Regions from separate parts of the Dyella sp. 01L423 genome, predicted to be linked through region 3. Evidence: predicted binding sites of a transcription regulator. Region 3 holds the regulator's gene; each other region holds the start of a gene.

Region 1 (3,274 bases), on a different contig from region 3:
CGACGGACGGCTCGTCACCGGCGTTGGAGACGATGGCGCGCAGCGGCGCTTCCAGCGCGCGACGGGTGATGGCGATGCCCAGGTCCTGGTCGGTGTTCTGACCCTTCAGGCCTTCCAGCGCCTTCAGCGAGCGGATCAGCGCGACGCCGCCGCCCGGGACCACGCCTTCTTCAACGGCTGCGCGCGTGGCGTGCAGGGCGTCTTCGACGCGGGCCTTCTTTTCCTTCATCTCGACTTCGGTAGCCGCGCCAACCTTGATGACGGCGACGCCGCCAGCCAGCTTGGCCACGCGCTCCTGCAGCTTCTCGCGGTCGTAGTCCGAAGAGGTCTCTTCGATCTGCGCCTTGATCTGGCCGATGCGCGACTGGATGCGCTCGGCTTCGCCGGCGCCGTCGATAATGGTGGTGTTTTCCTTGGTGATCACGACGCGCTTGGCGCGGCCCAGGTCGGTGATCGTGGCCTTCTCGAGGGCCAGACCCACTTCCTCGGAGATCACCACGCCATTGGTGAGGATGGCGATGTCTTCCAGGATGGCCTTGCGACGGTCGCCGAAGCCCGGCGCCTTCACGGCGGCAACCTTGACGATGCCACGGATGGTGTTGACCACGAGGGTGGCCAGCGCTTCGCCTTCCACTTCCTCGGCCACGATCAGCAGCGGCTTGCCGGCCTTGGCGACGGCTTCCAGCACCGGGAGCAGCTCACGGACGTTGGAGACCTTCTTGTCGTGGATGAGGATGAACGGGTCGTCCAGTTCAACCTGCTGCGACTGCTGGTTGTTGATGAAGTACGGCGACAGGTAGCCGCGATCGAACTGCATGCCTTCGACGACGTCGAGCTCGTTCTCCAGACCCGAGCCTTCCTCGACCGTGATCACGCCTTCCTTGCCGACCTTCTTCATCGCGGTGGCGATGATGTCGCCGATGTTGGCGTCGGAGTTGGCCGAGATCGTGCCGACCTGGGCAATCGCCTTGTCGTCGGCGGTCGGGTTGGAGAGCTTCTTCAGCTCGGCAACCGCGGCGTTGACGGCCTGGTCGATACCGCGCTTGAGATCCATCGGGTTCATGCCGGCAGCGACGGCCTTGAGGCCTTCCTGGATGAACGCCTGGGCCAGCACGGTGGCGGTGGTGGTGCCGTCGCCGGCGACGTCGGAGGTCTTGGAAGCGGCTTCCTTGACGATCTGGGCGCCGATGTTCTCGTACTTGTCGGCCAGTTCGATTTCCTTGGCGACGGAGACGCCGTCCTTGGTCACGGTCGGTGCGCCGAAGCTCTTCTCGATCACCACGTTGCGGCCCTTCGGACCCAGGGTGACCTTCACGGCGTTGGCCAGGGTGTTCACACCCTTGAGCATGCGTGCGCGGACGTCTTCGCCGAAGCGGACTTCTTTAGCTGCCATTTCGTAATTCCTTCAAATGCGTTGAGTAGGTGGGAAGAGGTGCGGGAGAGGCGATTAGCCTTCGATCACCGCAACGATGTCGTCTTCCTTGAGGAAGACCAGCTCTTCGCCGTCGATCTTGATTTCCTGGCCGGCGTACTTGCCGAACAGCACGGTGTCGCCTTCGTTGACGGACATCGGGCGGACCTTGCCGTCTTCCAGGATGCGGCCGGTGCCGGCAGCGATGACCTTGCCGCGGGTCGGCTTTTCGGTGGCACTGTCGGGAATGACGATACCGCCAGCGGAGACGCGCTCTTCTTCGAGGCGCTTGACGATGACGCGATCGTGCAGCGGACGCAGTTTGCTCATGGTTGGGCTCCAGCTTCGTTTGGATGGTTGAACAAGATTCGGGACCCCGGAGCGGCGCCTGGGTAGGCGCTTGCTAGCACTCCCCGGAGGTGAGTGCCAATTCTAACGACGCAAATGCCCCCTGCAAAGCAAGAGGCGCCCGTCCGATGGCTGACACTTCCAATGGGGGGGCGGCGGGGGCCTTTCAAGGCGCGCCGGGTCGAAAAATCCTCTTTCCGTGCTATCGACAGAGTCGCCGTGACGGCCGACCATGCCGGCCTGCGCCGAATAGGACCCACCTGTGAGTGATGAGCTGACGCTACGCCGGGAACTGGTGGCCCAAGGGGCCAAGCTGGCCGCGTCCGGCCTCAGCCAGGGCACCTCCGGCAACCTAAGTGCCCGTTGCGGCGAGGGTTTCCTGATTACGCCCAGCGGCACGCCGTATGAGGAGATCACGCCCGAAGGCGTGGTGGCGGTGGATCGCGACGGGCACTGGCCGGCCGGGCAACGGCCCTCCAGTGAGTGGCGCTTCCACCGCGACATCTACCTGGCCCGGCCCGATGCCCAGGCTATCGTCCACGTGCACCCGCCCTATGCGACCGCTCTGGCCATGTGCCGCCAGGACATTCCGCCCGCGCATTACATGATCGCGGTGGGCGGCGGCGACTCGATCCGCTGCGCTGGTTACCACACCTACGGCACCCAGGCGCTGTCCGATGCCGTGGTGGCGGCACTGCAGGACCGGTTGGCCTGCCTGATGGCCAACCACGGCATGATCGCGCTGGGCAGCTCGCTGGCGCAGGCGATGTGGCGGGCCGTGGAAGTGGAGAATCTGGCGCGGCAGTACGCGCTGGCCCTGCAGGTGGGCACGCCGGTGCTGCTCACCGACGACGAAGTGGCCGCCGTGCTGGAAAAATTCGCCAATTACGGACTGATGTCGAGGTCGTGATGTCCGATACCGTGCTGCTTTGCTATTGCACCTGCCCCGATGCCGCCAGCGCGCAGACGCTGGCCGAGGCCCTGGTGGGCGAGCGGCTGGCGGCGTGCGTGAACCGCATTCCCGCCATTGCCTCCACCTATCGCTGGCAGGACAAGGTGGTCACCGACCACGAGGAACTGCTGCTGATCAAGACCACGGCCGCGCAGTTCCCTGCACTCAAGGAGCGCCTGCTCAGCCTCCACCCCTATGAATTGCCGGAGCTGATCGCGGTGCCAGTGACCGAGGGTCATGCGCCTTACCTCGATTGGGTGCGCGATCCGGGCTGACACCTCGCGCCATGCGTGACGGGATTCCCACTGCGCCGCATTGACTAGACAGTCCGCACCCACTGTCGATGCCCGCGTCATGGACGCGCCATCGCCACTCGCCAGCATGCCTCTCCATCACGGGAGGCGATATGACGTTCGAACTGGCGGTTTTCGATATGGCCGGCACCACGGTCTACGATCCGGACCTGGTGGCGCTGGCGCTGGGCGACGCGCTGGCCCAGGCCGGCTGCCATGCGCCGCTGCCCGAACTGCGCGCGCTGATGGGCTACACCAAGCCGGCCGCGA
Region 2 (3,274 bases), on a different contig from region 3:
CACGTCACCGATTATTTCGACAAGTCGCTGGGTTTCCAGGCGCTGGCTGAATTCATCCGTGGCTACGTGAAGCCCGTCGATTCGGCCGAAGGCGAGGTGCTGTACGTGGAAGACAGCCGCGTGGTCGCGCTGGCGACCCGCCGCATCCTCGAGAAACACGGCCTGACCGTCTACCACGTGGTCAGCGTCGAAGACGCCCTGGTGTTGCTCGACAAGGCGAAGGCGCAGGACAAGATCGGCGCGGACATCGTGCTCACCGACGTCAGCCTCAAGGGCGAACTCACCGGCGGCGACCTGCTCGAGCGTATCCGCCGCGAGTACCTCTACAGCAAGGGCAGGCTGCCCGTGCTGGTGATGACCGGCGATGAGAATCCGGCCAACCAGGCTGCGCTGCTGCGCGCCGGCGCCAACGATCTGGTCGAAAAGCCGATCGAGGAAAAACTGCTGATGACCAAGGTGTTGTTCCAGCTGCGCGTATCCCAGCACCTGCGCGAGCGGGGCGAGGCGGCGTGACGGATCACCCGGTAAGGCTGGAGCCGTCCTGGAAGGACCGCATCGGCGAGTATCTGGCGCGACCGGACATGCGCACGCTGTCCGACTTCCTGCGCACCGAAAAGCAGGCCGGCAAGGTGATCTATCCGCCGGGTCCGGAGATTTTCGCCGCCTTCGACCACACCCCGTTCGATAACGTGCGGGTGGTGATCCTGGGGCAGGACCCCTACCACGGTCCGAACCAGGCGCATGGCCTGTGCTTCTCGGTGCGGCCGGGCGTGGCCACGCCGCCGTCGCTGCTCAACATCTTCAAGGAAATCCAGCGCGACCTGGGTCTGCGGGCGCCGGACCACGGCTGCCTCACCCCCTGGGCCGACCGCGGCGTGCTGCTGCTCAATGCCACGCTTACCGTGCAGCAGGCCACCGCCGGCTCGCACCAAGGCAAGGGCTGGGAAGGCTTTACCGACGCGGCGATCGACGCGCTCAACCGCGAGCGGGAAGGGCTGGTCTTCATGCTGTGGGGCTCGCATGCCCAGAAGAAGGGACAGCTGATCGACGGCACCCGTCATTGCATTTTGCGCTCGGTGCACCCATCTCCTTTATCGGCGCATCGCGGTTTCATCGGCTGCGGGCACTTCTCGGCGGCCAACCAGTACCTGGAAAGCCGCGGCGAGCCGCCCATCGACTGGTCTTTGCCGATGCGGGCCGAACTAGCCTGAAACAGGCATTTCACGGCTGCTGAACCGCCCGATACGCATAGTGGAGCCTCCCCGGGGGTGCCTGCTGGACAGGTGCCTCAAATTCCTGTACTATTGAGTACATCAAAGGTCCCGGAACCTTTCGGGGCCTTTAGCACTCGTACTACTCGAGTGCTAAGCTGATTCCCTCACAGGAGGTTCCGTCCATGTCTCAAGCTTTGGTGACCGCCAACCTGCCGGTGCCGAGTGTCGTCGGCAGCCTGGATGCCTATATCTCGGCGGTCCATCGGATTCCGGTACTCAGCCAGGACGAGGAACAGGCGCTGTCGCGCCGTTACAACGAACAGGAAGACCTCGAGTCCGCCCGCAAACTGGTGATGTCGCACCTGCGTTTCGTGGTGCACGTGGCGCGTGGTTACAGCGGCTATGGTCTGCAGATCGCCGACCTGATCCAGGAAGGCAATATCGGCCTGATGAAGGCCGTCAAGCGCTTCGACCCGGATCAGGGCGTGCGCCTGGTGAGCTTTGCCGTGCACTGGATCCGTGCCGAAATGCACGAGTTCATCCTGCGCAACTGGCGCATCGTCAAGGTCGCCACGACCAAGGCGCAGCGCAAGCTGTTCTTCAACCTGCGCAAGAGCAAGAAGCGCCTGGGCTGGATGAACGCCGAAGAAGTGCGCACGGTGGCCAAGGATCTGGGCGTGCCCGAAGCGACGGTACGCGAGATGGAATCGCGTCTGTCAGGTCGTGACATTGGCTTCGAAGCCCCGGCGGATGCCGAGGACGATGCCAAGCCGGCACCGGAAGCGTTCCTGATCGACGATGGCGCCGACCCGTACGACAACGTGGCCGATGCCGACCAGGCCGACAACCAGCTCGACACCTTGTCGGCGGCGTTGAAGAACCTGGACGAGCGCTCGCGCGACATCATCCAGCGCCGCTGGTTGAACGAAGACAAGGCCACGCTGCAGGATCTTGCGGACGAGTACGGCGTGTCTGCCGAACGCATCCGCCAGGTCGAGGCCAATGCCATGAAGAAGATGCGCGGCCTGTTCGCTGCCTGATCCTGGCCGCAGGCGTAAGATGACCAACGGCCCCTCGCGGGGCCGTTTGGCTTTGCGAGCACACGGCTGTACTCGCTTTCCCACCACCGGATCTGAGTTTGTAGTGCCCCCATGCCCCGAGTGCTGGTCATCGAAGACGACGAAACTACCGCGCGAGAAATCATCGCGGAGTTGAGTGCGCACGGCATGTTCGCGGAATGGGTGGCCAACGGCCGCGATGGCCTGGCGAATGCGCTTCAAGGCGGCTACGACCTGATCACGCTGGACCGCATGCTGCCCGGCATGGACGGCATCGACGTGGTGGCCGAATTGCGCCGCGCCGGCAGCGATGCGCCGGTGCTGATGATCAGCGCGTTGAGCGACGTCGACGAGCGCGTGCGCGGCCTGCGCGCCGGCGGCGACGACTACCTCACCAAGCCCTTCGCGCCGGATGAAATGTCGGCGCGCGCGGAAGTACTGCTGCGCCGCCGCCAGCCGCAGTCGGTGCAGCGCCTGCGCGTGGCCGACCTGGAGCTGGATCTGGTGAGCCACGTGGCGTATCGCGCCGGCCAGCCGCTGACCCTGCTGCCCACCGAATATCGCCTGCTCGAGTTCCTCATGCGCAATTCCGGGCAGGTGCTGACCCGCACGATGATCTTCGAGACGGTGTGGGGCTTCCATTTCGATCCCGGCACCAATGTGATCGACGTGCATATCGCGCGCTTGCGGCGCAAGATCGACGGCGCCGGACAACCGGCGTTGATCCACACTGTGCGCGGCACCGGCTATATGCTCGCCGCCGCCAATGAAACTGCTCCGGTGGTGTCATGAAAGCACGTCCGAACAGCTGGCATTCGACCACCTCGAGGTTGATCCTCATCTACGGCGCTTTGTTCGTCGTGTGGGGCGCGGTGCTGGTCGGCGCAATCCAGTGGGAAACCACGCGCTATCTCAACAGCGTCATCGACCAGATGCTGCAGCAGCGCATGCATTACATCGCCTCGACCGATCCCTCGCGCCTCACCACCACGGTGGATGCGG
Region 3 (3,274 bases):
AGAAGGTGTTCTTGGGGTTGGTCACGCTCTGGCGCTTGGCCGGCGCGCCCACCATGACTTCGTTGTCCTTGGTGAAGGCAACGATGGACGGCGTGGTGCGATCGCCTTCCGAGTTCTCGATGACCTTGGCGGTGGTGCCGTCCATCACGGCAACGCACGAGTTGGTCGTGCCCAGGTCGATACCGATGATTTTACCCATGTTGTTTACTCCCGAATTCTTTAAGCGACCCCTCGGCCGCAACTGATTTGTCAGATGGGGTTTGCCGTCCGGCATCTCAATGCCAACAAGACCCCCAATGCCTTGCACCGTTGCCGGCAGGGGACGCCATTCAGGCGTCCTCGACCGCCGGCGCGGGCGTCACTCCTTGGCGACCGCCACCAATGCCGGGCGCAGCAGTCGATCGTTCAGCACATAGCCTTTCTGCAGCACGTTGACGACCGTGTTGGCGGCCGCGCCCGGGGCCTCCACCATGCTCACCGCGTGATGGCGTTCCGGATCCAGCGGCTGACCCAACGGGTCGACCTGCACCAGGCCATTGTTCTCGGCGATCTTCAGCAGCGACTTGAGCGTGAGCGCAATGCCCTCGCGCACGCTGGCGATATCACCGCCTTCCACCTGCAGGCCGCGCTCCAGGCCGTCATAGACCGGCAGCAGCTCGTTGAGCAGCTTTTCGTTGGCGAAGCGGCGGGCCTGCTCCACGTCGCGATGCAGACGGCGACGCTGGTTTTCGATTTCCGCCTTTTCGCGCAGCACGGTGTCGCGCAGCTCCACGTTGCTGGTTTCCAGTTCGGCGATACGCGACTTCAGCGCTTCCAGTTCGGCGCTGCCCGTCTCGCCCTGCTGGCCTGGCGTCTCGTTGGACGCCGTTGGGTCGTTGCTTTGCATGAATCACTCCAAGCCTTATCCGTGGCCGGTGCATCGCGCACCAACCGTCAAACACTTGCGGGTAAAACCCCGCCTCCCGAGCGGGTTATAAGGTCGTAGCGACGCGATTCAAGGCGTCGCTAAGCAATCCGGCCGTGGCTTGTACCACGGGAATCACCCGTTCGTAGGCCATGCGGGTGGGTCCGATGACCCCCACCGCGCCCAGCACGCGGCCCTGTGCACCATAGCTGGCCGTGACCACACTGCAACCATCGAGTGCGGCAAAACCCGATTCTTCGCCGATAAACAGGCGCACGCCGGGGGCCTTGGCACACACTTCCATCAGCTGCAGCAGCTCGTTTTTCTGCTGGAACGCCTCGAACAGTTCGCGCAGGCGCTCTAAGTTCGCTAGTTCCGAATAACCCATCAAGTTGGTCTGGCCGCTGACCAGCACGTCGTCGCTTTCGGTCTGGGGCGCGAACGAGGCAGCCGCCAGTTCCACCGCGCTGGACATCAGGCGGTTGAGTTCGCCGCTGGTCTCGCGCAACTCGCGCAGCAGATGGGCGCGGATATCGTCCAGGCGCAGGCCGGCGAACTGGGTGTTGAGGTAATTGGCGGCGTGCTCAAGCTCGCGGGCGTCCAGCGGCTTGGCCAGCTGGACGATGCGGTTCTGCACCTGGTTGTCCGAGAACACCAGGATCACCAGCACGCGGGCGTCCGGGAGCGCCACAAAATCGATGTGGCGCAGGGGGAAGTCCGCCTGGCGCGGCACGGTGACCACACCGGCGAACTGCGTCATGGCTGAGAGCAGGGTGGACACATTGCCCAGCAGGTCGCGGGTGGTGGTCAGGCCCGGTGGCAGTTCGCTGCGCAGGCGGGCCATCTCGTCCTGCGGCAGCGGCTGCAGTTCGATCAGGCTGTCCACGAACAGGCGCAGGCCACGCGGCGTGGGCACGCGGCCGGCCGAGGTATGCGGCGAAGCGACCAATCCCGCCTCTTCCAGGTCGGCCATGATGTTGCGGATGGTGGCCGGGCTGACGTCCAGGCCGGACGAACGCGAAAGCGTGCGCGAGCCGACAGGCTCGCCGTCAGCGAGGTACTGGGCGATCAATGTGCGCAAGAGGCGTCGTGCGCGGGCATCGAGAGGGGCGGCTGGCATGCTGTATCGCTTCTTGAGACACACAAGAAATAAGGTCTGGCGGGAAAGTTTGCAAGAAACGTGGATGGGGGATCGGTCGCAGGGGTGCAAAAACGGATGCCGGTGATGGACCGGACGTCGAAGTGCGCACCCCCACTACCCGCTCCCCGGCCCCATCCCCTTACAATCCCCCGACTTCACCAAGCCGCCACCCATGCTCACCTCGCTCTACGTTCGTCATTTTGCCGTCGTCGAAGAAGCCGAGATTGCCTTCGGCCCTGGTCTTACCGTGGTCAGCGGCGAGACGGGCGCCGGCAAATCCCTGCTGGTGGATGCGCTGATGCTGCTGGCCGGCGCCCGCGCCGACAGCGGCATGGTGCGTGCCGGCAGCGACCGCGCCGAGCTGACCGCCGAGTTCGATCTCACGAACCTGCCCGAGGCCCGCGCCTGGCTGAGCCGCGAGGAACTGGACGAAGAGGACAGCTGCCAGCTGCGCCGCGTGATCCGTGCCGAGGGCAGCTCGCGCGCCTGGATCAACGGCCGCCCGGCCAATGCCAGCCAGCTCGGCGAACTGGCCACCCTGCTGGTCGAAATCCACGGCCAGCACGAGCACCAGGCCTTGCTCTCGCGCGCCCATCAGATGGAGCTGCTCGACGCTTACGCCGGCAACGAAGCCCTGGTGACGCAGGTGCGTGAGCTGGCGCAGCAATGGCGCGAGCTGGGCAATCGCATCCGCAAGCTCAGCGGCGGCGACGACCGCGAGCAGCGCATCGAATTGCTCAGCCACGAACTGGGTGAATTGGAAAAATGGGCGCTGCCCGCCGACGACCTGGCCGAGCTGGAGGCCAGCCACAAGCGTCTGGCCAATGCCGGCCGCCTGGCTGAAGGCGCGGGCGGCGTCGTTGAACTGCTCGATGGCGAGAGCGAATTCGCATTACGCCGCGCGTTGGGCCGTGCCCAGCTGGAAATGAGCAAGCTCGCCGCGCTCGACGATCGCCTCGCCCCGTTGCTGGAGCTGTTGGACAACGCCTCCATCCAGCTCAGCGAAGCCGCCGATGGCCTGGGACGTTATGCGCTCGACGTCGATCTCGATCCCAACCGCTATGCGGAAGTGGACACCCACCTCACGCGTCTGCACGAACTATCGCGCCGCCATCGCGTGACGGTGGCCGAGTTGCACGACAAGGCCGGCACGCTGCGCATTGAACTGAGCGAACTGGAAGGCGCCGGCGACGCGCTGGAAAAACTGGCCAAGCAGCGTACACGCCTGC

Evidence for each region. The regulator HrcA, encoded in region 3, represses chaperone genes, less so after heat shock. The targets are predictions, from matches to a motif close to TTNGCACTCNNNNNNNNNGAGTGCNAA.
Region 1: the regulator HrcA is predicted to act here: its motif matches at 1,815-1,841, upstream of groES (co-chaperone GroES).
Region 2: the regulator HrcA is predicted to act here: its motif matches at 1,342-1,368, upstream of rpoH (RNA polymerase sigma factor RpoH).

What each region holds. Positions count from the first base shown of each region.
Region 1 covers NZ_JBFTSI010000008.1:153,370-156,643, reverse strand. The annotation lists gene groL (chaperonin GroEL) at 1-1,393, opposite strand, end outside; gene groES (co-chaperone GroES) at 1,448-1,741, opposite strand; gene AC1DMY_RS18990 (class II aldolase/adducin family protein) at 2,022-2,669, shown strand; gene cutA (divalent-cation tolerance protein CutA) at 2,669-2,986, shown strand; gene AC1DMY_RS18980 (HAD family hydrolase) at 3,118-3,274, shown strand, end outside.
Region 2 covers NZ_JBFTSI010000001.1:51,066-54,339, forward strand. The annotation lists gene AC1DMY_RS00245 (response regulator) at 1-513, shown strand, start outside; gene ung (uracil-DNA glycosylase) at 510-1,211, shown strand; gene rpoH (RNA polymerase sigma factor RpoH) at 1,397-2,254, shown strand; gene AC1DMY_RS00260 (response regulator transcription factor) at 2,366-3,064, shown strand; gene AC1DMY_RS00265 (sensor histidine kinase) at 3,061-3,274, shown strand, end outside.
Region 3 covers NZ_JBFTSI010000002.1:303,268-306,541, reverse strand. The annotation lists gene dnaK (molecular chaperone DnaK) at 1-199, opposite strand, end outside; gene grpE (nucleotide exchange factor GrpE) at 359-886, opposite strand; gene hrcA (heat-inducible transcriptional repressor HrcA) at 972-2,024, opposite strand; gene recN (DNA repair protein RecN) at 2,218-3,274, shown strand, end outside.